DNA from 2 places in the Streptomyces sp. NPDC079141 genome. Region 2 is predicted to be linked to the other one. Evidence: predicted binding sites of a transcription regulator. Region 2 holds the regulator's gene; the other holds the start of a gene.
The links. The regulator HrcA, encoded in region 2, represses chaperone genes, less so after heat shock. The targets are predictions, from matches to a motif close to TTNGCACTCNGNNNNNCNGAGTGCNAA.

Region 1 (11,846 bases), on a different contig from region 2:
GTCCGTACGAGGCCGCGCGACCGGGCCAGGCGCTCGGCCTCGGCAAAGAGGGCGCCCGCACGGTCCGGCTCCCGCGCGAGCGCCGCGGCGAGGCGGACCAGGGCCGCCGGTCCGAGCGAGGGTCCCAGCGACCGGGCCAGGCTCTCGGCCCGGTCGTACCGCCCGGCTCCCGCCCACACGCCGACCAGGTCGAGGACGAGCCGTTCCCGGTCGATCTCGATGGGCATCCGGGTGATGCGGGCGTCGAGCTGCTCCGCCTCCTCGTACCGGCCCAGCGTCGCGAAGACCCCCGTGATCCGTACCGCGCACGGGCCCGTGAAGTCGTTCACGGGCCTGCCCGTCAGCTGCGCCGCGGCGTACCGGGCGAGGTCCAGGGCGCGCGCGTGCTCGCCCTGCGCGCAGAGCACCTCCGCGACCCGGGTCAGGGCGTCCATCCGGTCCTGGGCCCTCGGCATCGCCCGGGCCATCGCCTCCGCACGCCCGCCCTGGCCCAGCTTCGCCCAGGCCCAGCACATCAGCGGGCTGATACCGAGGTTGCGGTTCTCCAGTTCGCTCCGGCACATGGCCAGCCGCAGCAGACCGCACAGATCGGCATCCCCCGCCGCGACCAGGTGGCCCCAGGCCACGCGCCCCTCCGCCAGCGCCGCCGCGTCCGCCCCGGTCAGCTCCGCCAGCCGCTCGTGCCGCCGCGGGTCCAGGGCGAGGGCGAGCATCCGGTCCCGGTCGTCAACCGCGGCCAGCAGCCGGAAATACCCCCGCAGCAGATACTCGGGCGTACCCTCCGGCCACCCCCGCCCCCGCCAGTCGTCCGCCCAGGCGTGCAACTGCCCTTGGTATCGGGCGAGTTCCGCCACCCCCAGCATCTCCTGCGCCTGCACCTGAAGTTCCTCGTGGCCCAGCAGATACACGTCCAGCCGCACCCCGAACGTCCGCCCCGCCCGCGTCCGCAGCACATCCGCCACCCGGTACGGCACCGCCCCGGTCAGCTGCGCCAGGTCGTCCGCGGTCAGGCCGCCGCCCGCCGCAGTCACCAGGCCCAGCAGCTCGCGCTCCAGGCCTCCCGCGGCGAGGAGGTGCTTCAGCTCGCGTTCCGCCTCGGTGCGGATCGCCAGGGCATACGGCGACGGGGCCAGCGTCCGTACGGTCTTGGGGTACTTGAGCGGATGCCGCGCCGGTACGTCACCCGGCAGCGGCGGGTTCAGGCGTCCCGCGACCAGCACCCGCATCCCCGCCTCCGGGTGCTCCGGCAGCAGGCTCGCGATGCTGTGGGCGTCGGGGCCGGTCGTGACGCCCCGGTCCTCGTCGAGGCCGTCGACCAGCAGGACCAGGCGTTCGCCGCGCTCGGCGCAGGCCCGGGCGGCGGCGCCGTAGAGGTGCAGCAGGTGCGCCTCGCGGGTGGCCGCGGTGAGGTGGGCGGGGAGAGCCTCGCCGGTCAGCTCCGCGAGCTGTTCGAGGACTACGTCGACGTATGCCGTCACGTCGTTCTGCGCGCCCAGGCGGGCCGTGACGAAGAAGGGGACGATCCGTACGCCCCGCGGCGGGTGCAGTGCGAACCACGACATGAGGGCCGTCTTGCCGGTCCAGGCCGCCGCCCGCCACCAGGCGTAGGACGGGCCGGAGTCGGTCGTGCAGAAGGCGGTGAGGGCCGACAACTCCGGCTCGCGTCCGCACAGTTCGGGTGGGGCGATGCGGCGTACCTGCTCCCAGTACGCCGAGCGCACCTCAGGGGCAAGGGTGATCCGGTTGGCGTCACCGGTGACGGCCACGCCGATGTCGCCGCCAGCCGTCACCGAGCCCTCGCCCGACGCCCGGCCGGTCACCGGGCCCCTCCCCCACCAGCGCATGGCCACATGATGCCAAAGGGCCGAGAATGGGGGGTGAGCAACCGGACCCAGGGGGTCGGAGGCGGCACCATGACGTTCGTACAGATCATCGACTGCAGGACCAGCCGGTTCGACGAGATGAACCGGTTGATGGACAGGTGGGTCGAACAGACCAAAGGGAAGCGGACCGCGACGCACGACATCATCGGCAAGGACCGGTCGGACGCGTCGCACTTCGTCGAGATCGTGGAGTTCCCGTCCTACGAGGAGGCGATGCAGAATTCGAAGCTGCCCGAGACGGACCGGATCTTCCAGGAGATGGTGGCGCTCTGTGACGAGACGCCGACCTTCATGGACCTGGACGTCGTCCGGGACGAACCGCTGAACTCCGCCACCGCGCGGAAGTTCTTCGAGGTGCTCGGCGGCAATGGAGAGCTGTCGACGCTCGGCGAGCTGGTCGCCGAGCACTACCACGACCACGATCCCGCCAACGCGGAGGACACCGTCGGACTGGACGGCATCCGGGCCGAGGTGGAGATGTGGCGGGGCGCGTTCGACTTCGGGTTCACGATCGCGGACCAGATCGCGCAGGGCGACCGCGTGTGCACGCGGTGGCAGTGGAACGGCACCCACCACGGCGACTTCTTCGGCATGCCGGCCAGCGGGACACGCTGTTCCATGACCGGTACGACGATCTTCCGGTTCGGGGAGCAGGGGAAGATCGTCGAGGGCTGGTGGGAGTACGACCGGCTCGGGCTGATGGACGAGCTGGGGGCGCTGGAGGATCTGGAGCACTAGCTCCCGGCACGGGAGAAGTACGGGAGAAGCCCCCGTCCGCCGCAGCGGAACGGGGGCTTCTTCGTGGGGCGGTGTGCCTCAGTGGGCGTGGCCGTGGCCGTGACCCGCGGCGGCCGGCTCCTCCTCTTCCTTCTTCTCGACGACCAGGGTCTCGGTCGTGAGAAGGAGGGAGGCGATGGAGGCGGCGTTCTCCAGGGCGGAACGGGTGACCTTCACCGGGTCGATGACGCCGGCCTTGACCAGGTCGCCGTACTCGCCGGTGGCGGCGTTGTAGCCGTTGCCCTTCTCCAGCTCCGCCACCTTGGAGACGATGACGTAGCCCTCAAGGCCGGCGTTCTCGGCGATCCAGCGCAGCGGCTCGACGGCGGCCTTGCGGACCACGGAGACGCCGGTGGCCTCGTCGCCGGTCTTGTCGAGGTTGCCCTCCAGGACCTTGACGGCGTGGACGAGCGCGGAGCCACCACCGGAGACGATGCCCTCCTCGACCGCGGCGCGGGTCGCGGAGATGGCGTCCTCCAGACGGTGCTTCTTCTCCTTCAGCTCCACCTCGGTGGCGGCGCCGACCTTGATCACGCACACGCCGCCGGCCAGCTTCGCGAGGCGCTCCTGGAGCTTCTCGCGGTCCCAGTCGGAGTCCGTGTTCTCGATCTCGGCCTTGATCTGGGCGACGCGGCCGGTGACGTCGGCGGAGTCGCCGGCGCCGTCGACGATGGTCGTGTCGTCCTTGGTGACCGTGATGCGGCGGGCGGAGCCCAGCACGTCCAGACCGGCCTGGTCGAGCTTGAGGCCGACCTCCTCGGAGATGACCGTGGCGCCGGTGAGGACGGCCATGTCCTGCAGCATCGCCTTGCGGCGGTCACCGAAGCCGGGGGCCTTGACCGCGACCGCGTTGAAGGTGCCGCGGATCTTGTTCACGACCAGGGTCGACAGGGCCTCGCCCTCGACGTCCTCGGCGATGATCAGCAGCGGCTTGGAGGCGCCGGCCTGGATGACCTTCTCCAGCAGCGGCAGCAGGTCCTGGATGGAGGAGATCTTGCCCTGGTTGATGAGGATGTAGGGGTCCTCCAGGACGGCCTCCATGCGCTCCTGGTCCGTCACGAAGTACGGCGACAGGTAGCCCTTGTCGAAGGCCATGCCCTCGGTGAAGTCCAGCTCCAGACCGAAGGTGTTGGACTCCTCGACGGTGATGACACCGTCCTTGCCGACCTTGTCCATCGCCTCGGCGATGAGCTCGCCGACCTGCTGGTCCTGGGCGGACAGCGCGGCGACGGCGGCGATGTCGGACTTCTCCTCGATCGGGCGGGCCGAGGCGAGCAGGTCCTCCGACACGGCGGCTACGGCCGCGTCGATGCCCTTCTTCAGCAGCGCCGGGGAGGCACCCGCGGCGACGTTCTTCAGGCCCTCGCGGACGAGCGCCTGGGCCAGCACGGTGGCGGTGGTGGTGCCGTCACCCGCGATGTCGTTGGTCTTGGTCGCCACCTCCTTCACCAGCTGGGCGCCGAGGTTCTCGTACGGGTCCTCGACCTCGACCTCGCGGGCGATGGTGACACCGTCGTTGGTGATGGTCGGCGCGCCGAACTTCTTGTCGATGACGACGTTGCGACCCTTCGGGCCGATCGTCACCTTGACCGTGTCGGCCAGCTTGTTGACGCCGCGCTCAAGGGCGCGACGGGCGTCCTCGTCGAACTTCAGGATCTTCGCCATGACAGCGGGAGCCCTCTCGGAAATCTGTGGGTGAAAAAAGGCACTGCGCCCCGGGCGCCCGGCTTCTCAAGTGGTCGCGGGGGCCAGGGGCGCAGCGTCAAGCAATGTGCTTGAAGTGAATTACTTCTCGATGATCGCGAGCACGTCGCGAGCCGAGAGGACGAGGTACTCCTCGCCGTTGTACTTCACCTCGGTGCCGCCGTACTTGCTGTACAGCACGATGTCGCCGGTCTTGACGTCGAGCGGCAGGCGCTCGCCGTTCTCGAAGCGGCCCGGGCCCACGGCCAGGACGACGCCCTCCTGGGGCTTCTCCTTGGCGGTGTCCGGAATGACCAGGCCCGAGGCCGTGGTCTGCTCGGCGTCCAGCGGCTGGACCACAATGCGGTCCTCAAGCGGCTTGATGGCAACCTTGGAGCTGGCGGTCGTCACGATCCGACCTCCCCCTTCGGAGATCTCACGGGGTTAACTGTCTGAGGTGGCGACCAGGTCGATCCGTCGTCGCGGGTGCCGGACCTGCCCGTCGCTGTGTTGGCACTCTCCAGGGGGGAGTGCCAGAGCCGAGACTATGACCGGCATTAGCACTCGGTCAAGCGGACTGCTAATGCGCGCCGTGCCGCCCGGCAGTTCCGGACGGCTTCACAGGTAGTCCTCCAGCCGTCCCACCCGCAGCCCCCGCCCCTCGATCTCCCGCAGCACCCGCGTCGTCCGCTCCACCAGCGTCAGCCCCGTCGGGTCGTCCGACGGGAGGGAGACGATGTCGCCGGGGCGCAGACGGGACGCACCCCCGGTGTAGGCGAGGCGGCCGTCGGCCCCCATCGTCGCCCGCCACAGGACGACCGAGCCGATGCCGCAGTCGGCCGCCGCGCGGAGGGTGGTGGCGTCGTAGCGGCCGTGGGGCGGGCGGAAGAGGCGGGGGCGGACGCCGAAGCGGGCGCGGAGCTTGTTCTGCTGGCCGCAGATCTCGGCGCGCTGGCCGGCGTACGGCAGGCCGCGCAGGGCGGTGTGGTCGAGGGTGTGGTTCTGGATCGACGCGCCCACCGACTGCAGGCGCGCGAAGTGGCCGTAGCCCGGGCCGGCCACGCTGTCCGTGAGGAACATGCTGACGGGCAGGCGCAGTTCGCGGACCAGGTCGACGAAGCGGGGGTCCCGCTCGGCGCCGTCGTCGTAGGTGAGGAAGACGACGGCGTCCCGGGTGGGGACCTGTTGCACGACCGGCGGGCGGGACGGCTGCGCCGGCAGGGGCAGGGGCGGCCGGTCCGAGGGCGCGGCGGGGCCCGCGAACCGGCCGCAGCCGGTCAGCAGCGCGGCCGCCACCACCCCGGCGAGCAGGCCCCGCAGCCTCACAGGTAGTCCTCCAGCCGGGCCACGGCGTACCCCTCGGCCGTGACCCGGTCGAGGAACCGCCGGATCATGTCGGTCATCGTGCCCTTCCAGTGCTCCTTGCCGCGGAAGTGGCTGAGGACGATGTCGCCGGGGTGGATGTCCCGGTCCCACTCGCGGTACTCCCAGCGGTCGACGAAGACCTCCTCGTTCCACAGGGGGGCGTGGGTGATGCCGCAGGACTTGGCGGCGCGCAGGGTGGTGCCGTTGTAGCTGCCGAAGGGCGGGCGGAAGAGGCGGGGGCGCTTGCCGTAGCGCTTCTCGATCACGTCCTGCATGCCGCAGATCTCGTGCCTCTGGCGGGCGTAGGAGAGGGCGGGCAGGAAGGGGTGGTGGAGGGTGTGGTTGTTGAGGCCGACCCCGCTGTCCCCCATCCGCTCGAAGTAGCCGTAATCCTCCTTCACCAGGTAGTCGCTGAGGAAGGCGGTGTACGGGACCTTCAGTTCGCTCATCATCCGCAGGAAGGCCGGGTCCTTCTCGGCGCCGTCGTCGATGGTGAGGAAGACGATCTTCTGCTCGGTGGGGATCGTGGTGAAGACGGGCGGCAGGCCGCGTTCCTCGTGGCCGTCGACCTCGAAGCCCTTGCGGGTCGTGATCCTCGGCTTCTTCGCCGGGGGCGCCGGGGGCGTCAGCGGAACCCGCTTCAGGCCCCAGCGTTCGGCCACGGCCGCGGAGGCGCGCAGCTTGGTGGCGTAGGCGTCCAGGGCGCGGGCCCAGGGCGCCTGGAGGGGCTGCTGGCCGGGTGCCGGGCGCACCTTCGTGCCGGGGCCGGAGCCGCCGCCCTGCGCGCAGCCGGAGGCGATGGCGGCGACGGCGAGCACGGCGAGTCCGCCGCGGATCCGCATCCCCGGAGCAGACCGGTTTTTGTCATTTTGTCCTACTACTCGCATGGTGCCGGATCCTCGCAGGGCCCCGCCGGGAACCCGCGCCGACACCGCCGCCGGAGGCGCACGGTCCACCGAGTGGCCCACAAGAAGCCGGTCTGGCCCACAATGACCCGGTGAACGACCTCGCTCCCCTCCTCACCCCCGAGGGCCGCGCCCTCCTCGACGAAGTGCGCGGCACCGCCCCCGCCGACGAGCTCGCCGTCGCCACCCGGCTGCGCCGCGACCATCCCGCCGAGCTGGTGTCGGCGGCGCTCGGCCAGGCCCGGCTGCGGCAGCGGGCGGCGGCGAAGTTCGGGGCCGAGGACGCCGGGCGAATGTTCTTCACCCCGAACGGGGTCGAGCAGTCGACGCGGGCGAGCGTGGCCGCGTACCGGGCACGGCGTCTGCGGGAGCTGGAAGTGACCTCCGTGGCCGACCTGTGCTGCGGGATCGGCGGTGACGCGATCGCGCTGGCCCGGGCCGGGATCCGGGTGCTGGCGGTGGACCGGGACCCGCTGACGGCGGCGGTGGCCCGGGCGAACGCCGAGGCGCTGGATCTCGCCGGCCTGATCGAGGTCCGGGAGGCGGATGTGACGGAGGTGGACACGGCCGGGTACGACGCCGTGTTCGTCGACCCGGCCCGACGCGGCGGCCGGGGCCGCATCTTCGACCCCGAGGCCTACTCGCCACCGCTCTCCTGGGCCGTCCAGGCCGCCTCGAAGGCCCCGCACGCCGCCCTGAAGGTGGCCCCCGGCATCCCCCACGAAGCGGTGCCCGCCGAGGCCGAGGCCGAGTGGATCTCGGACGGCGGGGACGTGAAGGAGGCGGTGCTGTGGTTCGGGACCGCGCCCGGGGCGGTCCGGGCGACCCTGCTGCCCGGCCCCCGGACACTGCTCGGCCGCGGCCTCCCCGACCCCGAAGTCCGGCCCGTCGGACGGTACTTGTACGAGCCCGACGGCGCCGTCATCCGAGCCCATCTGGTCGCCGAGGTCGCCGAGGACCTGACCGGCGGACTGATCGACCCCACCATCGCGTACATCACCGCGGACGAGCTGCGCCCGACCCCGTACGCCACCGCCTACGAGATCACCGACCGACTCCCCTTCAACGTCAAGAAGTTGAAGGCCCTGCTCCGGGAGCGCGAGGTCGGCATCCTCACCGTCAAGAAGCGCGGCTCCGCCGTCGAGCCGGAGGAGCTGCGCAAGAAGGTCAAGCCGCAGGGGCCGAACTCGGCGACCGTGTTCCTGACCCGGGTCGCGGGGGCGCCGACGATGCTGGTCGGGGCCCCCGCGTGAGCGGCCGAGCGGGTCGGGCGAAGTCGGCTGCGGTTCGGTAGCGCCCCGAAGGGGCGCGGGGCTGCATCGATATGCGGCTCCGCCGCGCGCGACCAGCCACGACGGCGCCGCGGCCGACCGACGGCACAGCGCCGCGCTTCGAGCGGAACGCCTAGCGCGTGGCCGTCGTGCGCAGCGCGGTGAGGTCCGGGCTCGCCTTGGGCGTCGCCGCCAGGGCGCTCGGACTCGCGGCCGGTTCAAGGCCGTTGTAGTACGCCGTGTAGTCCCACAGGCTGCTGCTCGCGCTGATCGCCGAGCCCGCGGTGTTCACCGCCGCCGTCGACACCGAGCCGGTACCACCGAAGACGGCCACGAAGCGGACGTTCGCGGCACCCTTGACCAGGTACGACCGGGTCTCGGTGGAGAGCGCGTCGGACTGCGTCCACAACAGCGGACCGTAGACGTTCATCGCCGCGCCGGCCGTGGCGCCGCCGCGCCAGCTGTCGGTGTCGGCGAGGGCGGCGTTGCGCGGGCCGCCCCACCAGAAGCGGGCGAGCGCGGCCGCGGTGCCCTCGTGGGTGCTCGCGACGACCGGGTAGTAGGAGTACGTCGACGGCCAGTTGGAGAACGACGTGTGCGTCAGCGCGTACTTCGCCGAGCCGCCGACGGGGATGATGTGCGTGGTCCGCGGGTCGAGGCCGTTGAGGTACGACTTCACGGACGCCGTCAGGCTGTTGCCGTCGTTGAGGACGACGACGGACTTGCCGCTCCGGCCCGTCCCGCCGGCGGCGGAGGCCGCGGCCAGCGCCGCGTGGTAGTCGTTGCCGGTCGCGAGGAAGACGTCCGTCGGAGCGCCGGTCATCGCCTTGGCGACGGCGACCGAGGTCGAGTAACGGGACGTGCCCGCAAGGCGCTTGGGGGTGAAGCCGAGCGCGGAGACCTTCGAGGCGACGGTGCCGCTCAGGATCGACGTGCCGCCGACGAGGTAGACCGTCGCGCCGGGCTTGAGGATGCGCTTGAGCTCGGTCTGCACGGTCGAGGACAGCGCGCTGCCAGAGGTCAGCAGGACCGGGCCGCCCTTCTTGCCCGCGAGCGCGGGGGCCGTCAGCGCGTACGCCTGGCTGTCCTTGGAGACCAGCACGGCGGACGAGGCGTCCTTCAGGCCGGGCTCGCTCTGGCCGACGGTGTTCCAGGTCCAGCGGGACCCGGCGATGTTGGTGCCGTAAATGTCGGCGCCCCAGACCCGGCCGACGTCGTTCTTGCGCAGGGGCTGCCAGGCGAGGTCCCACTTCGCGGTGGAGGGGGTGTCGTAGATGACCTTGGTGGTGCCGGTGGCGAGGTCGAGGATCTCGTTGCGCAGCTCGTTCGAGGTGTTCACCACCTCGTACGCCAGCCGGGCGCCGTCGGGCGACCAGGTGGGGCGCCGGACGCTGCCGGTCTCCTCGGGCAGCAGGCGGGTCGCTCCGGTGCCGTCCGTGTTGATCACGTACAGCGCCTGGTCGAGGGTGTACGCGACCTTGGTGCCGTCCGGGGAGATGGACGGGGCGCTCGCCCTGCCGTCCATCAGCTTCTTGAAGGTGCCGGTCGGGCCGTCGTAGACCCACAGGGCGCCGTAGCGGCTGTCGCCGCCGCAGGTGCTGCCCGAGCGGATGAACGCCAGCTTGCCGCCGATCGCGCCGCTCGGCTGGGAGTCACAGCCTTCCTGCGCGGTGCCGAACAGGTGCTGCTGGTAGCGGCTGCCGTCGGACGGGGCGACACGCAGCCGGCCGTTGAGCTCGAAGACGACCTGGCTGCCGCTGCCCCAGAAGGTGGGGTCTCCGGCGAGGATCGTGTTGGTCGTCCTGACCGGGAGTTCCACGGGGCCGGTGAAGTTGTACCGGACGACGTTGACGCGTCCGGTGACCTGGTTGACGTAGGCCATGCGGCTGCCGTCGGGTGACCAGGAGGGCTTCATGGCGTCCGAGAGCCGCTTCACCGGCGCCGCCGATCCGTCCTCGGCCAGCTGCGAGATCTGACCGTCCATGTCGGCGGTGAGGATGCCGGTGGTGGCGGGCCAGTCGGCGGTCTCGGCCGAGGCCCCCGGCGCCGCCCCGACCGCCAGGCCCGCGGCCAGTGCCGTCGCCGCCGTGAGCGCGACGAGTCCGCGGCGCGTGCCGGCGCCGCTCGATCCGGAAGATCGCATGCGTAAGTACCCCCCACGGGTGTCGGAGCGCTGCCGGACCGCGGAAGGACGTCACGCCGGCTGCGGCAGCCGCGCAACTGTAAACCGCCGCTGACCAGGAAGGGAATGGGTCACCGGGCGCCGAGCGAACGGATTTTCGCCCGGAGCAGCTCCCGCTCCCGTTCGTTGCGGGTCAGCGCGGCCGCCCGCTCGAACTCCGCCGCCGCCTCCGCCGGACGCCCGAGGCGGGCCAGCAGATCTCCGCGCACGCTCGGCAGCAGGTGGTAGTCGCGCAGCGCCGGTTCGGCGGCGAGGGCGTCGACGATGTCCAGGGCGGGGGCCGGGCCGTCGGCCATCGACACGGCGACCGCGCGGTTCAGCTCCACCACCGGGGAGGGGGCGCGGGCGGCGAGCAGGCCGTAGAGCGTGGCGATGGACCTCCAGTCGGTCTCCTCGTAGGTGTACGCGTGCGCGTGGCAGGCGGCGATGGCGGCCTGGAGGGCGTACGGGCCCGGGGCGCCGGTGGCGTTGGCCCGGCCGAGGGCGGCGACTCCGCGGGCGATGAGCATGCGGTTCCAGCGGCGGCGGTTCTGGTCCTTCAGCAGGACCGGTTCGCCGTCCGGGCCAGTGCGGGCCGTCACGCGGGCGGCCTGGAACTCCAACAGGGCGGTGAGGCCGTGGACTTCCGGCTCCTTCGGCATCAGCCCGGACAGCACCCGGGCCAGCCGCAGCGCGTCCTCGCACAGGGCCGGGCGCAGCCAGTCGTCGCCCGCGGTGGCGGCGTAACCCTCGTTGAAGATCAGGTAGATGACGTCGAGGACGGAGCCGAGACGGGCCTCGCGGTCGGCGCCGTAGGGCACTTCGATGGCGATGTTCTTCGTCGCCAGGGTGCGCTTGGCGCGGACGATGCGCTGGGCGACCGTGGGCTCGGGCACCAGGAACGCGCGGGCGATCTCAGCCGTGGTCAGACCGCCGAGCAGACGCAGGGTGAGGGCGATCCGGGCCTCGGTGGACAGCACCGGGTGGCAGGCGGTGAAGACGAGCCTGAGCAGGTCGTCGTCGATGTCGTCGGGGTCGGCGGGCTCCTCCGGGGGCGCCACGTCCGACAGGTCCCGGCCGATCTCGGCGAGCTTGCGGGCGTAGTTCTCGCGCCGGCGGATCAGATCGACGGCGCGGTGTCTGGCGGCGGCCGTCAGCCAGGCGCCGGGGTTGTCGGGCACGCCGTCCCTCGGCCACTGCTCCAGGGCGGCGACGAGGGCGTCCTGCGCGAGCTCCTCGGCGATGCCGACGTCCCGCACGATCCGGGCGACGGCGGCGATCACGCGGGGGGCCTCCATACGGAAGACCGTTTCGATGGCGCCGCGCGGGTCGGCGGTGGGCTGTGCTGTCACAGCCCACCATCAGACACCCGTACGCACGCGCAGCCAAGGTCAGCCCTCGGCGATCTCCCGCACCTCGCAGGTCACGGTCCAGTGCGCCTCGTGGATCTTCAGGAACCGCTTGGTCCACTCGATCGCCTCGGCCTTGTCCTTGGCCTGCATCAGCGCATAGCCGCCGACGACCTCCTTGGACTCGGTGAACGGCCCGTCGGTGACGGACAGTTCGCCGCCCGCGTAGTGCACGCGGGTGCCCTGGGCGGTGGGGGTGAGGCCTGCGGTGTCGAGCAGGACGCCGGCCTTCGTCATCTCCTCGATCAGCTCGCCCATGCGCTGCATCAGCTCGGCGCTGGGGCCCTCGGCGGGGGCGTTGGTCTCGTCGATGCGAACGAGCGACAGGTAGCGGGGCATGGTGACTCCTCGGAACTCGTGGTCGGGCCGGTCCTTCCCGGCCTCTCACCCAT
Region 2 (11,846 bases):
GGAGCGGATCCTGCTGGAGCTGCGGCTGCGCGAGGGCGTGCCGCTGGACCTCCTGCGCACGGACGGGCTGGCGGCCTCGCGCCGGGCACTGTCGGACGGGCTGCTCCAGGAGGAGCCGTACGCGGCGGGGCGTGCGGTGCTGACGCTGCGGGGGCGGCTGCTGGCGGACGCGGTGGTGCGGGACCTGGTGGACTGAGCGGCTACGCGGGGGCCGTGACGAAGTCGATCAGTTCCTCGACCCTGCCCAGCAGCTCCGGCTCCAGGTCCTTGTACGAGGTCACCCTGGCAAGGATCGCCTGCCACACCGCGCCCGTGTTCTCCGACGGCCACCCCAGCGCCCGGCACACGCCCGTCTTCCAGTCCTGGCCGTGCGGGACCCGGGGCCAGGCCTCGATGCCCAGCGACGACGGCTTCACCGCCTCCCAGACGTCGATGTAGGGGTGGCCGACCACGAGGGCGTGCTCGCTGGTCACCTCCTGCGCGATCCGCCACTCCTTCGTGCCGGGGACGAGGTGGTCGACCAGGATGCCCAGGCGCGCGTCCGGCCCCGGGGCGAAGTCCGCGACGATCGACGGCAGGTCGTCCACGCCCTCCAGGTACTCCACCACCACGCCCTCGATGCGCAGGTCGTCGCCCCACACCTTCTCGACCAGTTCGGCGTCGTGCCGGCCCTCGACGTAGATGCGCCCGGCGCGCGCCACGCGCGCGCGTGCACCGGGGACGGCGACGGAACCGGACGCGGTACGGGTCGGTCGCTGCTGCGCCCCGGCGGGGCGTACGAGGGTCACCACCCTGCCCTCCAGCAGGAAGCCCCGCGGCTCCAGCGGGAACACCCGGTGCTTGCCGAAGCGGTCCTCCAGCGTCACCGTGCCCGCCTCGCAGCGGATCACCGCGCCGCAGAAGCCGGTGCCGGGCTCCTCGACCACCAGGCCCGGGTCCGCCGGGACCTCGGGGACCGGCTTGGGCTTCTTCCACGGAGGGGTCAGGTCGGCGGAGTACTGGCGCATTCGGATGACGATAGGAGAAGCCGTCGGGCGATCAGCGCGACACGCCGAAGCGGGCCGCCAGGGCGTCGCGCTGGCGCCGTACGAACGCCGCGTCCACCACCGCTCCGTGACCGGGCACGTACAGCGCGTCCTCGCCGCCCAGGTCCAGCAGCCGGTCCAGGGCGGCGGGCCAGTGCGACGGCACGGCGTCGGGGCCCGCCTGCGGCTCGCCCGACTCCTCGACCAGGTCGCCGCAGAAGACGACCTCCGGGCTGCCCGGGACCAGGACCGCCAGGTCGTGGGCGGTGTGGCCGGGGCCCACGTTCGCCAGCAGCACCTGCCGGCCGCCGCCCAGATCGAGGGTCCACTCGCCGGAGACGTGGTGCCGGGGCGGGGCGAGCGTGTCCACCGCCTCGTCGGCCAGGCGGGCGTCCAGGCCGTTGCGGAGCGCGTCCGCGCGCAGCTCGTCGCGCGCGTGCGGCGCGAACGCCGACTCGATGCCCACCGCGCCGTAGACCTCCGCCCCGGCGAACGCGGCCGCCCCGAAGACATGATCGAAATGGGGGTGCGTCAGCGCGAGATGGGTCACACGGTGACCGGTCAGCGCCTCCGCCCGCATCCGCAGCCGCCCGCCCTCGGCGAGGCTCGACCCGGCGTCGACCACCAGCGCCGTACCCTCGCCGACGACCAGCCCCGCCGTGCAGTCCCAGCCGGGCAGCCGGCAGCGGAAGACCCCGGCCGCCACCTGCTCCCACCCCAGCTCTTCCCAAGTCACCGTCATACGGCGACGCTAGCGGTGACCGCCCGTTCCGGCACGGCGTCGCGGGACCGGCCTTGCCCGGGGTGTACCCCACAGCCGTACACTGGGCCGGGGACGGCTGGCACTCGGACGGACAGAGTGCCAGGTAAGGCGCCAAGGGGACGACTTCTGGAGGTGTGCGCGATGCTGAGTGAACGCAGGCTTCAGGTGCTGCGCGCCATCGTCCAGGACTACGTGGGCACCGAGGAGCCGGTGGGGTCCAAGGCCCTCACCGAGCGGCACAACCTCGGCGTCTCCCCGGCGACCGTGCGCAACGACATGGCGGCGCTGGAGGACGAGGGCTTCATCGCCCAGCCGCACACCAGCGCCGGGCGCATCCCGACCGACAAGGGCTACCGGCTCTTCGTCGACAAGCTGGCCGGCGTCAAGCCGATGACCGCGCCCGAGCGGCGGGCCATCCAGAACTTCCTCGACGGCGCCGTCGATCTCGACGACGTGGTGGCGCGCACCGTACGGCTGCTCGCCCAGCTCACGCGGCAGGTCGCCGTCGTGCAGTATCCGTCGCTCACCCGGTCCACCGTGCGGCACGTGGAACTGCTCTCGCTCGCCCCCGCGCGCGTGATGCTCGTGCTGATCACGGACACCGGCCGGGTCGAGCAGCGGATGGTCGACTGCCCGGCGCCGTTCGGCGAGACGTCCCTGGCCGATCTGCGGGCCCGGCTGAACAGCCGGGTCGCGGGGCGGCGCTTCACCGATGTGCCGATGCTCGTCGAGGACCTCCCCGAGGGCTTCGACATCGAGGACCGGGGCACGGTCTCGGCGGTGCTCTCCACCCTGCTGGAGACCCTCGTCGAGGAGAACGAGGAGCGGCTGATGATCGGCGGCACCGCCAATCTGACCCGCTTCGGACATGACTTCCCCCTCACCATCCGGCCCGTCCTGGAGGCCCTTGAGGAGCAGGTCGTGCTCCTCAAACTCCTTGGCGAGGCCGGGGATTCGGGCATGACCGTGCGCATCGGGCACGAGAACGCCTACGAGGGACTCAACTCCACGTCCGTGGTGTCGGTCGGCTACGGTTCGGGCGGCGAGGCAGTCGCCAAGCTCGGCGTGGTCGGACCGACCCGCATGGATTACCCGGGAACGATGGGAGCGGTACGCGCAGTGGCACGGTACGTCGGACAGATCCTGGCGGAGTCGTAAGTGGCCACGGACTACTACGCCGTTCTCGGCGTGCGCCGCGACGCGTCGCAGGAAGAGATCAAGAAGGCCTTCCGGCGGCTCGCACGCGAGCTGCACCCGGACGTCAACCCGGATCCGAAGACCCAGGAGCGGTTCAAGGAGATCAACGCCGCTTACGAGGTGCTGTCGGACCCGCAGAAGAAGCAGGTCTACGACCTCGGCGGCGACCCGCTCTCGCAGTCCGGCGGTGCCGGTGCGGGCGGGTTCGGGGCCGGTGGCTTCGGGAACTTCTCGGACATCATGGACGCGTTCTTCGGGACCGCGTCGCAGCGGGGGCCGAGGTCGCGTACGCGGCGCGGCCAGGACGCGATGATCCGGCTGGAGATCGAGCTCGACGAGGCGGCCTTCGGCACGACGAAGGACATCCAGGTCGACACCGCCGTCGTCTGCAACACCTGCAACGGCGAGGGTGCGGCGCCGGGGACCTCCGCCCAGACGTGTGACATGTGCCGCGGGCGCGGCGAGGTCTCGCAGGTGACGCGGTCCTTCCTCGGGCAGGTCATGACCTCGCGGCCGTGTCCGCAGTGCCAGGGGTTCGGCACCGTGGTCCCGACGCCGTGTCCGGAGTGCGCGGGCGACGGACGGGTCCGCTCCCGGCGCACGCTCACGGTCAAGATCCCGGCCGGTGTCGACAACGGCACGCGGATCCAGCTCGCGGGCGAGGGCGAGGTCGGGCCCGGCGGTGGTCCCGCCGGTGACCTGTACGTCGAGATCCATGAGCTGCCGCACAACATGTTCCAGCGGCGCGGGGACGATCTGCACTGCACGGTGACCATTCCGATGACGGCGGCGTCACTCGGCACGAAGGTGCCGTTGGAGACGCTGGACGGTCTTGAGGAGGTCGACATCCGGCCCGGGACCCAGTCCGGGCAGTCGATTCCGCTGCACGGGCGCGGTGTCACGCATCTGCGCGGCGGCGGGCGCGGTGACCTCGTCGTCCACGTCGAGGTGCAGACACCGACGAAGCTGGACCCCGAGCAGGAGCGGCTGCTGCGCGAGCTGGCCAAGCTGCGCGGCGAGGAGCGCCCGCAGGGGCAGTTCCAGCCGGGGCAGCAAGGGTTGTTCTCGCGGTTGAAGGATGCCTTCAACGGTCGCTGACGGCATGGGAGGACGGGTGGCCCCGTCCTCCCGTGCCGCACGTACCGGCTGGTCCAGGCCAGGCGGAAGGGTGGATTCGGAACTGTTCGGGGGACGTGACAACATGCCGTCATGTCCTCCGCGCTGACCGATCTTTTCCCCCATCCGATCGTGCAGGCCCCCATGGCGGGCGGCGTCTCCGTGCCGACGCTTGCCGCCGCCGTGAGCGAGGCCGGTGGGCTCGGGTTCCTTGCTGCCGGGTACAAGACCGCCGACGGCATGTACCAGGAGATCAAGCAGTTGCGGGGGCTCACGGGCCGCCCCTTCGGGGTGAACCTGTTCATGCCGCAGCCGGAGTACGCGGACGCGGCTGCCGTCGATGTCTACGCCCATCAGCTGGCCGGCGAGGCGGGCTGGTACGAGAGCGAGCTGGGCGATCCCGACAGCGGGCGGGACGACGGCTACGACGCCAAGCTCGCCGTGCTGCTGGACAATCCGGTGCCCGTGGTCTCCTTCCACTTCGGCGTGCCCGGCCCCGAGGTACTGGAGTCCCTGCGGCGTGCCGGAACCTTCACCCTCGTCACCGCCACCACCGCCGACGAGGCCCTCGCCGTGCAGCGGGCCGGCGCCGACGCGGTGATCGCGCAGGGGATCGAGGCCGGCGGGCACCAGGGAACGCATCGCGACAACCCCGAGACCGACGGGACCGGGACAGGGCTCCTCTCGCTGATCGGGCAGATCCGGGAGACGGTCGCCCTCCCGATCGTCGCGGCCGGCGGCATCATGCGCGGCAGCCAGATCGCCGCCGTCCTCGCCGCGGGCGCGAGCGCGGCCCAGCTCGGCACGGCGTTCCTCGCCACCCCCGAGTCCGGTGCGAACCCCGTGCACAAGCAGGCCCTGACCAACCCGCTGTACGTCCGCACCGAGCTGACCCGCGCCTTCTCCGGGCGGCCCGCCCGCGGGCTCGTCAACCGGTTCATGCGTGAGCACGGGCCCTACGCCCCCGCCGCCTACCCGGAGGTCCACCACCTCACCTCGCCGCTGCGCAAGGCGGCCGCCAAGGCGGGCGATGCGCAGGGCATGGCGCTGTGGGCGGGACAGGGCCACCGGATGGCCCGTGAGCTGCCCGCCGGGCAGCTGGTGGAGGTGCTGGCGGCCGAACTCGACGCGGCCAGGACAGCGTTGTCGGTACGGCAGGAAGGCGGTGCGGGGCGATGACGGCTCCGGTGTTCGTGGTCGAGCACTTCGACGCGCAGGGCGGCGGACGGTACGTCCTCGACGGCCCCGAAGGGCGGCACGCGGTCTCCGTGAAGCGGCTGCGGCCCGGCGAGGATGTCATCCTCACCGACGGGGCCGGGCGCTGGGCGGACTGCGTGGTGCTGGAGACCGAGGGCAAGGACCGGCTCGTGGTGCAGATGGACTCGGTCACGGAGGAGCCCGAGGAGTCTCCCCGGATCACCGTCGTCCAGGCCCTGCCCAAGGGTGACCGCGGTGAGCTCGCCGTGGAGACCATGACCGAGGTAGGCGTCGACGCGATCGTCCCCTGGGCCGCCTCCCGCTGCATCACGCAGTGGAAGGGCGAGCGGGGTCTGAAGGCGCTCGGTAAGTGGCGGGCCACCGCCCGGGAGGCCGGCAAGCAGTCCCGGCGCGTCCGCTTCCCCGAGGTCGCCGACGCCGCAACGTCCAAGCAGGTCGCGGCACTTCTCGCCAAGGCCGACTTCGCCGCCGTACTCCATGAGAGCGGTGAGGAACCGCTGGCGGCCGTGGAGCTGCCTGCCGAGGGGGAGATCGTGCTGGTCGTCGGGCCCGAAGGGGGCGTGGCGCCGGAGGAGTTGGCGCTCTTCGAGGAGGCCGGGGCGAAGCCCTACCGGCTCGGGCCCAGTGTGCTGCGTACATCGACCGCGGGGACCGCCGCCGCGGCCCTGCTCCTCGGCCGCACCGGTCGCTGGTCCTGACACCGAAAGGGACGTGCTCCGTGGAACTCGCCCAAGTCCGGCTCCTCGTCACCGACTTCGCCGCCTGCTACGGCTTCTACGCCGATGTCCTCGGCCTCAAGCCGCAGTCGGGGACGCCGGACGGGCCGTACGAGAAGTTCAGCCCCGCCGCCGGTTCGGCGGGGATCGCCCTCCAGGACCGGGCGACGATGGCCGAACTGCTGGGCGAACTCGGCGACCCGGCCACCGGGCACCGTTCCCTGGTGGTCCTGCGCGTCGACGACCTGGACGCCTACTGCGAGCGGATCACCGCCCGCGGCGCGACCCTCGTGCACGGCCCGGCACCCCTGACCGACCGCATGCGCGTCGCCCACCTCAAGGACCCGGAGGGCAATCTGGTGGAGCTCCAGGAGTGGCTGCTGTTCGGCTGACCAGCACAGCCGGGAACAGCTCCCACCCGTCCAACTCCCCGGAGCCCGGCAGCAGTCCGCGCCGGCCCGCCTCGTCCACGAAGGCGCGTACGACACCGGGTTCGCGGAGGTTGAGCGCGGGGCCGGCGCTCTCGGCGACGAGGCCCGAGTGCCAGTAGGCGCCGCCGGAAACGATCCGGCCCTCGCCCCCCGCGAAGACGATCCGGGCGCGGACGCCGTCGAGGTTCAGGTTCAGGACCTCCCGGCAGACGTCGCCGTCCAGGTGCTCGTGCCTGACGGTCCACCAGTAGACCGTCCGCTCGTCCACGACGAGCCTTCTCGGCTTGCGGTCGTTGCGCACTCTCGAACAGTACGTCGATCGGGGCCGCGGGAGTGTTGAGTGGCCGTATGCGCCCTACCGCGGCGGCCGGGACAGTGGCAGGCTGCCCTCCATGGGGGTATTGAGGCGGATTTGGCTTCGCCCGCGCGGGGCGCGAGTGGCAGGTGCGGCGGGACTGGTCGTGGTCGCCGTGGGCGGTGCCGTCGCGTGCGACGCGGTCGGCATGAGCACCGCGTCCATCGCGTACACCACCGACCAGACCGTGACGCGGGAGCTGGAGCGCCAGAAGGCGGACGTCCAGTGGCTCACCTGCCGCGCCTCCTACGGCGACAACGGCAACGGTGCGACGCCCAGCGCGGGCGAGGAGACCGTGGCCGAGGTCGACTGCAACGGCAAGACCAAGGACGGCAAGGACATCAGCGTCGACGGCACCGTCACCCGCGCGATCGACGGCAAGTGCATCCGCGGCGACCTCACCGCCAAGGTCGACGGCAAGGAGTGGTTCCACGTCGAGGGCCTCGGCGACTGCGACGGAACGCCGTCGCCCGTCGTCGTGCCGAGCGGCGGACAGCAGCAGCCGGGCCCCACCGTCACCGTGACCGTCACCAAGACGCTGTGGTGCAAGGAGGATCCGCAGTGCTGGCCCGAGGGCAAGTGATCGAAACCCCTTACCGCGGATCACACCGCTGCGTAGGGTGATCGGGTGACGCAGCCTGCGGCCCCGGCATCGCTGCCCTCCGGGTACCTCCGTTTCCCTCATCTGCACGGCGACCTGGTCGCCTTCACCGCCGAGGACGACGTCTGGCTCGCCCCCCTCGACGGCGGACGGGCCTGGCGGGTCAGCGCGGACAACGTCCCGGTGACCGCGCCGCGCATCTCGCCCGACGGCACCACCGTCGCCTGGACCTCCACCCGCGACGGCGCGCCCGAGGTGCACATCGCCCCGGTGGACGGCGGAGCCTCCACCCGCCTGACGCACTGGGGCAGTTACACCACCCGGGTGCGCGGCTGGACCCCCGACGGGCACGTCCTCGCGACCAGCAGCCAGGGCCGGGCGAGCCGCAGCCGCACCTGGGCGCACGCCGTCCCGCTCGACGGAGGACCGGCGACGACCCTGCCGTACGGGCCCGTCGGGGGTGTGGCGTACGGGCCGCGCACCGTGCTGCTGTCCGCGGGCATGAGCCTGGAGGCGGCACGGTGGAAGCGCTATCGGGGCGGTACGGCGGGGAAGTTGTGGATCGACCCCGAGGGGGACGGGGAGTTCGTCCGGCTGCATCAGGAGCTCGACGGCAACATCGAGTACCCCGCCTGGGTGGGCGAGCGGATCGCCTTCCTCTCCGACCACGAAGGCGTGGGCGCGCTCTACTCCTCGCTCGCCGACGGGTCCGAGCTGCGCCGGCACACGCCCCTCGACGGCTTCTACGCCCGGCACGCGGCCTCCGACGGCACCCGGGTCGTGTATGCCTGCGCCGGTGAACTGTGGCTGCTCGACGACCTCGACGGGGCCGAGCCGCGCCGCCTGGACATCCGGCTCGGCGGGCAGCGCACCGACCGGCAGCCGTATCCGGTCAACGCCGCCCGCTGGTTCGGCTCCGCCGCCCCCGACCACACCGCGCGCGGCAGCGCCGTCTGTGTGCGCGGCGCCGTGCACTGGGTCACCCACCGCTCCGGCCCCACCCGCGCGCTCGCCGCCGAACCCGGCGTACGGGCTCGCAAGCCGCACACCTTCCGCGCCGAGGGCGAGGACTGGGTGGTGTGGGTGACCGATGCCGAGGGCGACGACGCCCTGGAGTTCGCCCCGGCCACCGGACTCGCCCCGGGCGCCACCCCGCGCCGGCTCGCCGCCGGGCAGCTCGGCCGCGTCCTCGACCTCGCCGTGGCACCGGACGGCAGCCGGGCCGCCGTCGCCGCGCACGACGGACGCGTGCTGCTCGTCGAGCGCGAGAGCGGCGAGGTGCGCGAGGTCGACCGCAGCGGGGACGGCGACGTGTCCGGGCTGGTGTTCTCGCCCGACTCCGCCTGGCTCGCCTGGTCGCACCCCGGCCCGCGCCCGCTGAGCCAGCTGCGCATCGCCAACACCACCGATCTGTCGGTCACCGAGGCGACCCCGCTGCGCTTCCAGGACTACGCGCCCGCCTTCACCCAGGACGGCAAGCACCTCGCCTTCCTCTCCGCGCGCTCCTTCGACCCCGTCTACGACGAGCACGTCTTCGACCTCGCCTTCGTGGTCGGCTCCCGCCCGTACCTGATCACCCTGGCCGCCACGACGACCTCGCCGTTCGGGCCGCAGCGGCACGGGCGGCCCTTCGACGCGCCGGACAAGGACGAGACGCCCGACAGCGAGGGCACCCCGACCACCCGTATCGACCTCGAAGGGCTCGCCGACCGGATCGTGCCGTTCCCGGTCGAGGCCGCCCGCTACACCGACCTGCGCGCCGCCAAGGACGGTCTGCTGTGGCTACGGCACCCCGTCACCGGCGAACTCGGCGCCTCCCGGGCCGTACCGGAGGACCCCGACCCCAAGGCCGAGCTGGAGCGCTACGACCTCGTCCAGCAGCGGGTCGAGCATCTCGCCGCCGACGCCGACCACTTCGAGGTCAGCGGCGACGGCAAGCGGGTGCTGCTGTGGACCGACGGCCGGCTCAAGGTCGTCCCCAGCGACCGGCGGGCCTCGGGCGACGAGGACAGCGACACCAACATCACCGTCGACCTCGGCCGGGTGCGGCAGACGATCGACCCGGCCGCGGAGTGGCGGCAGATGTACGAAGAGGCCGGCCGCGTCATGCGGGACCACTTCTGGCGGCCGGACATGAGCGGGGTCGACTGGGACGGCGTGCTCGACCGGTACCGGCCGGTGCTGGAGCGGGTCGCCACGCACGACGACCTCGTGGACCTGCTGTACGAGGTGCACGGCGAACTCGGCACCTCGCACGCCTACGTCGTCCCGCGCGGCGGACACGGCGGCGGGGCCCGGCAGGGGCTGCTCGGCGCCGACATCTCCCGCCGGGCGGACGGAAGTTGGCGGATCGAGCGGATCCTGCCGTCGGAGACGTCCGACCCGAAGGCCCGTGCGCCGCTCGCCGCGCCCGGGGTCGCGGCGCGGGCCGGGGACGCGATCGTCGCGGTGGGCGGGGTGCCGGTGGACCCGGTGGCCGGGCCCGGCCCGCTGCTGGTCGGCACGGCGGGGCGGCCGGTCGAGCTGACCGTGTCACCGGCCGGCGGGGGCGAGCTGCGGCACGCGGTGGTCGTTCCCGTCGCCGACGACGAGCCGTTGCGGTACCACGACTGGGTGGCCGGGCGGCGGGCGTACGTCCATGAGCGGTCCGGCGGACGGCTGGGCTATCTGCATGTGCCGGACATGCAGGCGCCCGGGTGGGCCCAGATCCACCGGGACCTGCGGGTCGAGGTGGCCCGGGAGGGGCTCGTGGTGGACGTCCGGGAGAACCGGGGCGGGCACACCTCCCAACTGGTCGTGGAGAAGCTGGCGCGGCGGATCGTGGGGTGGGCGGTGCCGCGGGGCATGCGGTCGTACAGCTATCCCGAGGACGCACCGCGCGGGCCTGTCGTCGCGGTGGCGGACGAGTTCTCCGGGTCCGACGGCGACATCGTCAACGCGGCCATCAGGGCGCTCGGGATCGGACCGGTGGTGGGGACGCGGACCTGGGGCGGCGTCATCGGCATCGACAGCCGCTACCGGCTGGTCGACGGCACGCTGATCACCCAGCCGAAGTACGCGATCTGGCTTGAGGGTTACGGCTGGGACGTGGAGAACCACGGCGTGGATCCGGACGTGGAGGTCGTGCAGCGGCCGCAGGACCATGCGGCGGGCCGGGACGCACAACTGGACGAGGCGATCAGGCTCGCGCTGGAGGCGCTGGAACAGAACCCGGCGAAGACACCACCCTCGCTGCCCTGACCGGCTCGATACGATGCCCCGTACGAGATCACCGGCGTGAAGGAGACACGCGCATGGCAGGGGAGCCGCAGGACGACTGTCTGTTCTGCAAGATCGTCGCCGGGACCATCCCGGCCACGATCGTCCGCGAGACAGAGACCACCATCGCCTTCCGGGACATCAACCCCCAGGCGCCCACCCACGTCCTGGTCATCCCCAAGGCGCACTACAAGAACGCCGCAGCCCTCGCCGCCGGCGCTCCGGAACTCACCGCCGACCTCCTGCGCGAGACGCAGGCGGTCGCCGACGAGGACAAGCTGGAGAGCTACCGCATCGTCTTCAACACCGGCAGCGGTGCCGGCCAGACCGTCTGGCACGCCCACGCGCACGTCCTCGGCGGCCGTGGCCTGGAATGGCCTCCCGGATAAGTCACCGTGTCCGTACGTGAACTGGTGGTGCTCGGCACCGCGAGCCAGGTGCCGACCCGGCACCGCAACCACAACGGCTATCTGCTGCGCTGGGACGGCGAGGGCATCCTCTTCGACCCCGGCGAGGGCACCCAGCGGCAGATGCTGCGGGCCGGAGTCGCCGCCCACGACCTCAACCGGATCTGCGTCACGCACTTCCACGGGGACCACTCGCTCGGCCTCGCCGGGGTCATCCAGCGCATCAACCTCGACAAGGTGCCGCACGAGGTGACCGCGCACTACCCGAAGTCCGGGCAGCGCTTCTTCGATCGTCTGCGGTACGCCACCGCCTACCGCGAGACCGTCGACCTCCGGCAGGCACCGGTCGCCCAGGACGGCGTGATCGCCTCCGGCGGCGCGTACACGCTGGAGGCCCGCAAGCTCTCGCACCCCGTCGAGTCCTACGGCTATCGCGTCGTCGAACCCGACGGCCGCCGCATGCTGCCCGAACGGCTCGCCGCGCTCGGCATCAAGGGCCCGGACGTCGGCCGGATCCAGCGCGAGGGCTCCCTGCGTGGTGTCTCGCTGGACGAGGTCAGCGAGGCGCGTCGCGGGCAGCGGTTCGCGTTCGTCATGGACACCCGGCTGTGCGACGGCGTGCACGCCCTCGCCGAGGGCTGCGACATGCTCGTCATCGAGTCGACCTTCCTCGACGAGGACGTCGACCTCGCGGTCGAGCACGGCCACCTCACCGCCGGACAGGCGGCACGGGCGGCGCGGGACGCGGGCGTACGGCAT

Region 1: the regulator HrcA is predicted to act here: its motif matches at 4,901-4,927, upstream of groES (co-chaperone GroES).

The regions. Positions count from the first base shown of each region.
Region 1 is NZ_JBFBLP010000008.1:328,851-340,696, reverse strand. Features, by position in the region: gene AB0Q90_RS23790 (hypothetical protein) at 1-1,844, opposite strand, end outside; gene AB0Q90_RS23785 (ester cyclase) at 1,914-2,621, shown strand; gene groL (chaperonin GroEL) at 2,700-4,325, opposite strand; gene groES (co-chaperone GroES) at 4,446-4,754, opposite strand; gene AB0Q90_RS23770 (polysaccharide deacetylase family protein) at 4,962-5,669, opposite strand; gene AB0Q90_RS23765 (polysaccharide deacetylase family protein) at 5,666-6,550, opposite strand; gene AB0Q90_RS23760 (methyltransferase domain-containing protein) at 6,706-7,866, shown strand; gene AB0Q90_RS23755 (cell wall-binding repeat-containing protein) at 8,018-10,027, opposite strand; gene AB0Q90_RS23750 (sigma-70 family RNA polymerase sigma factor) at 10,138-11,397, opposite strand; gene AB0Q90_RS23745 (YciI family protein) at 11,437-11,793, opposite strand.
Region 2 is NZ_JBFBLP010000006.1:97,379-109,224, reverse strand. Features, by position in the region: gene hemW (radical SAM family heme chaperone HemW) at 1-196, shown strand, start outside; gene AB0Q90_RS19080 (DUF3097 domain-containing protein) at 201-1,007, opposite strand; gene AB0Q90_RS19075 (MBL fold metallo-hydrolase) at 1,039-1,767, opposite strand; gene hrcA (heat-inducible transcriptional repressor HrcA) at 1,930-2,946, shown strand; gene dnaJ (molecular chaperone DnaJ) at 2,947-4,083, shown strand; gene AB0Q90_RS19060 (nitronate monooxygenase) at 4,195-5,280, shown strand; gene AB0Q90_RS19055 (16S rRNA (uracil(1498)-N(3))-methyltransferase) at 5,277-6,017, shown strand; gene AB0Q90_RS19050 (VOC family protein) at 6,038-6,427, shown strand; gene AB0Q90_RS19045 (hypothetical protein) at 6,372-6,767, opposite strand; gene AB0Q90_RS19040 (hypothetical protein) at 6,859-7,404, shown strand; gene AB0Q90_RS19035 (S41 family peptidase) at 7,450-10,662, shown strand; gene AB0Q90_RS19030 (histidine triad nucleotide-binding protein) at 10,716-11,069, shown strand; gene AB0Q90_RS19025 (ribonuclease Z) at 11,076-11,846, shown strand, end outside.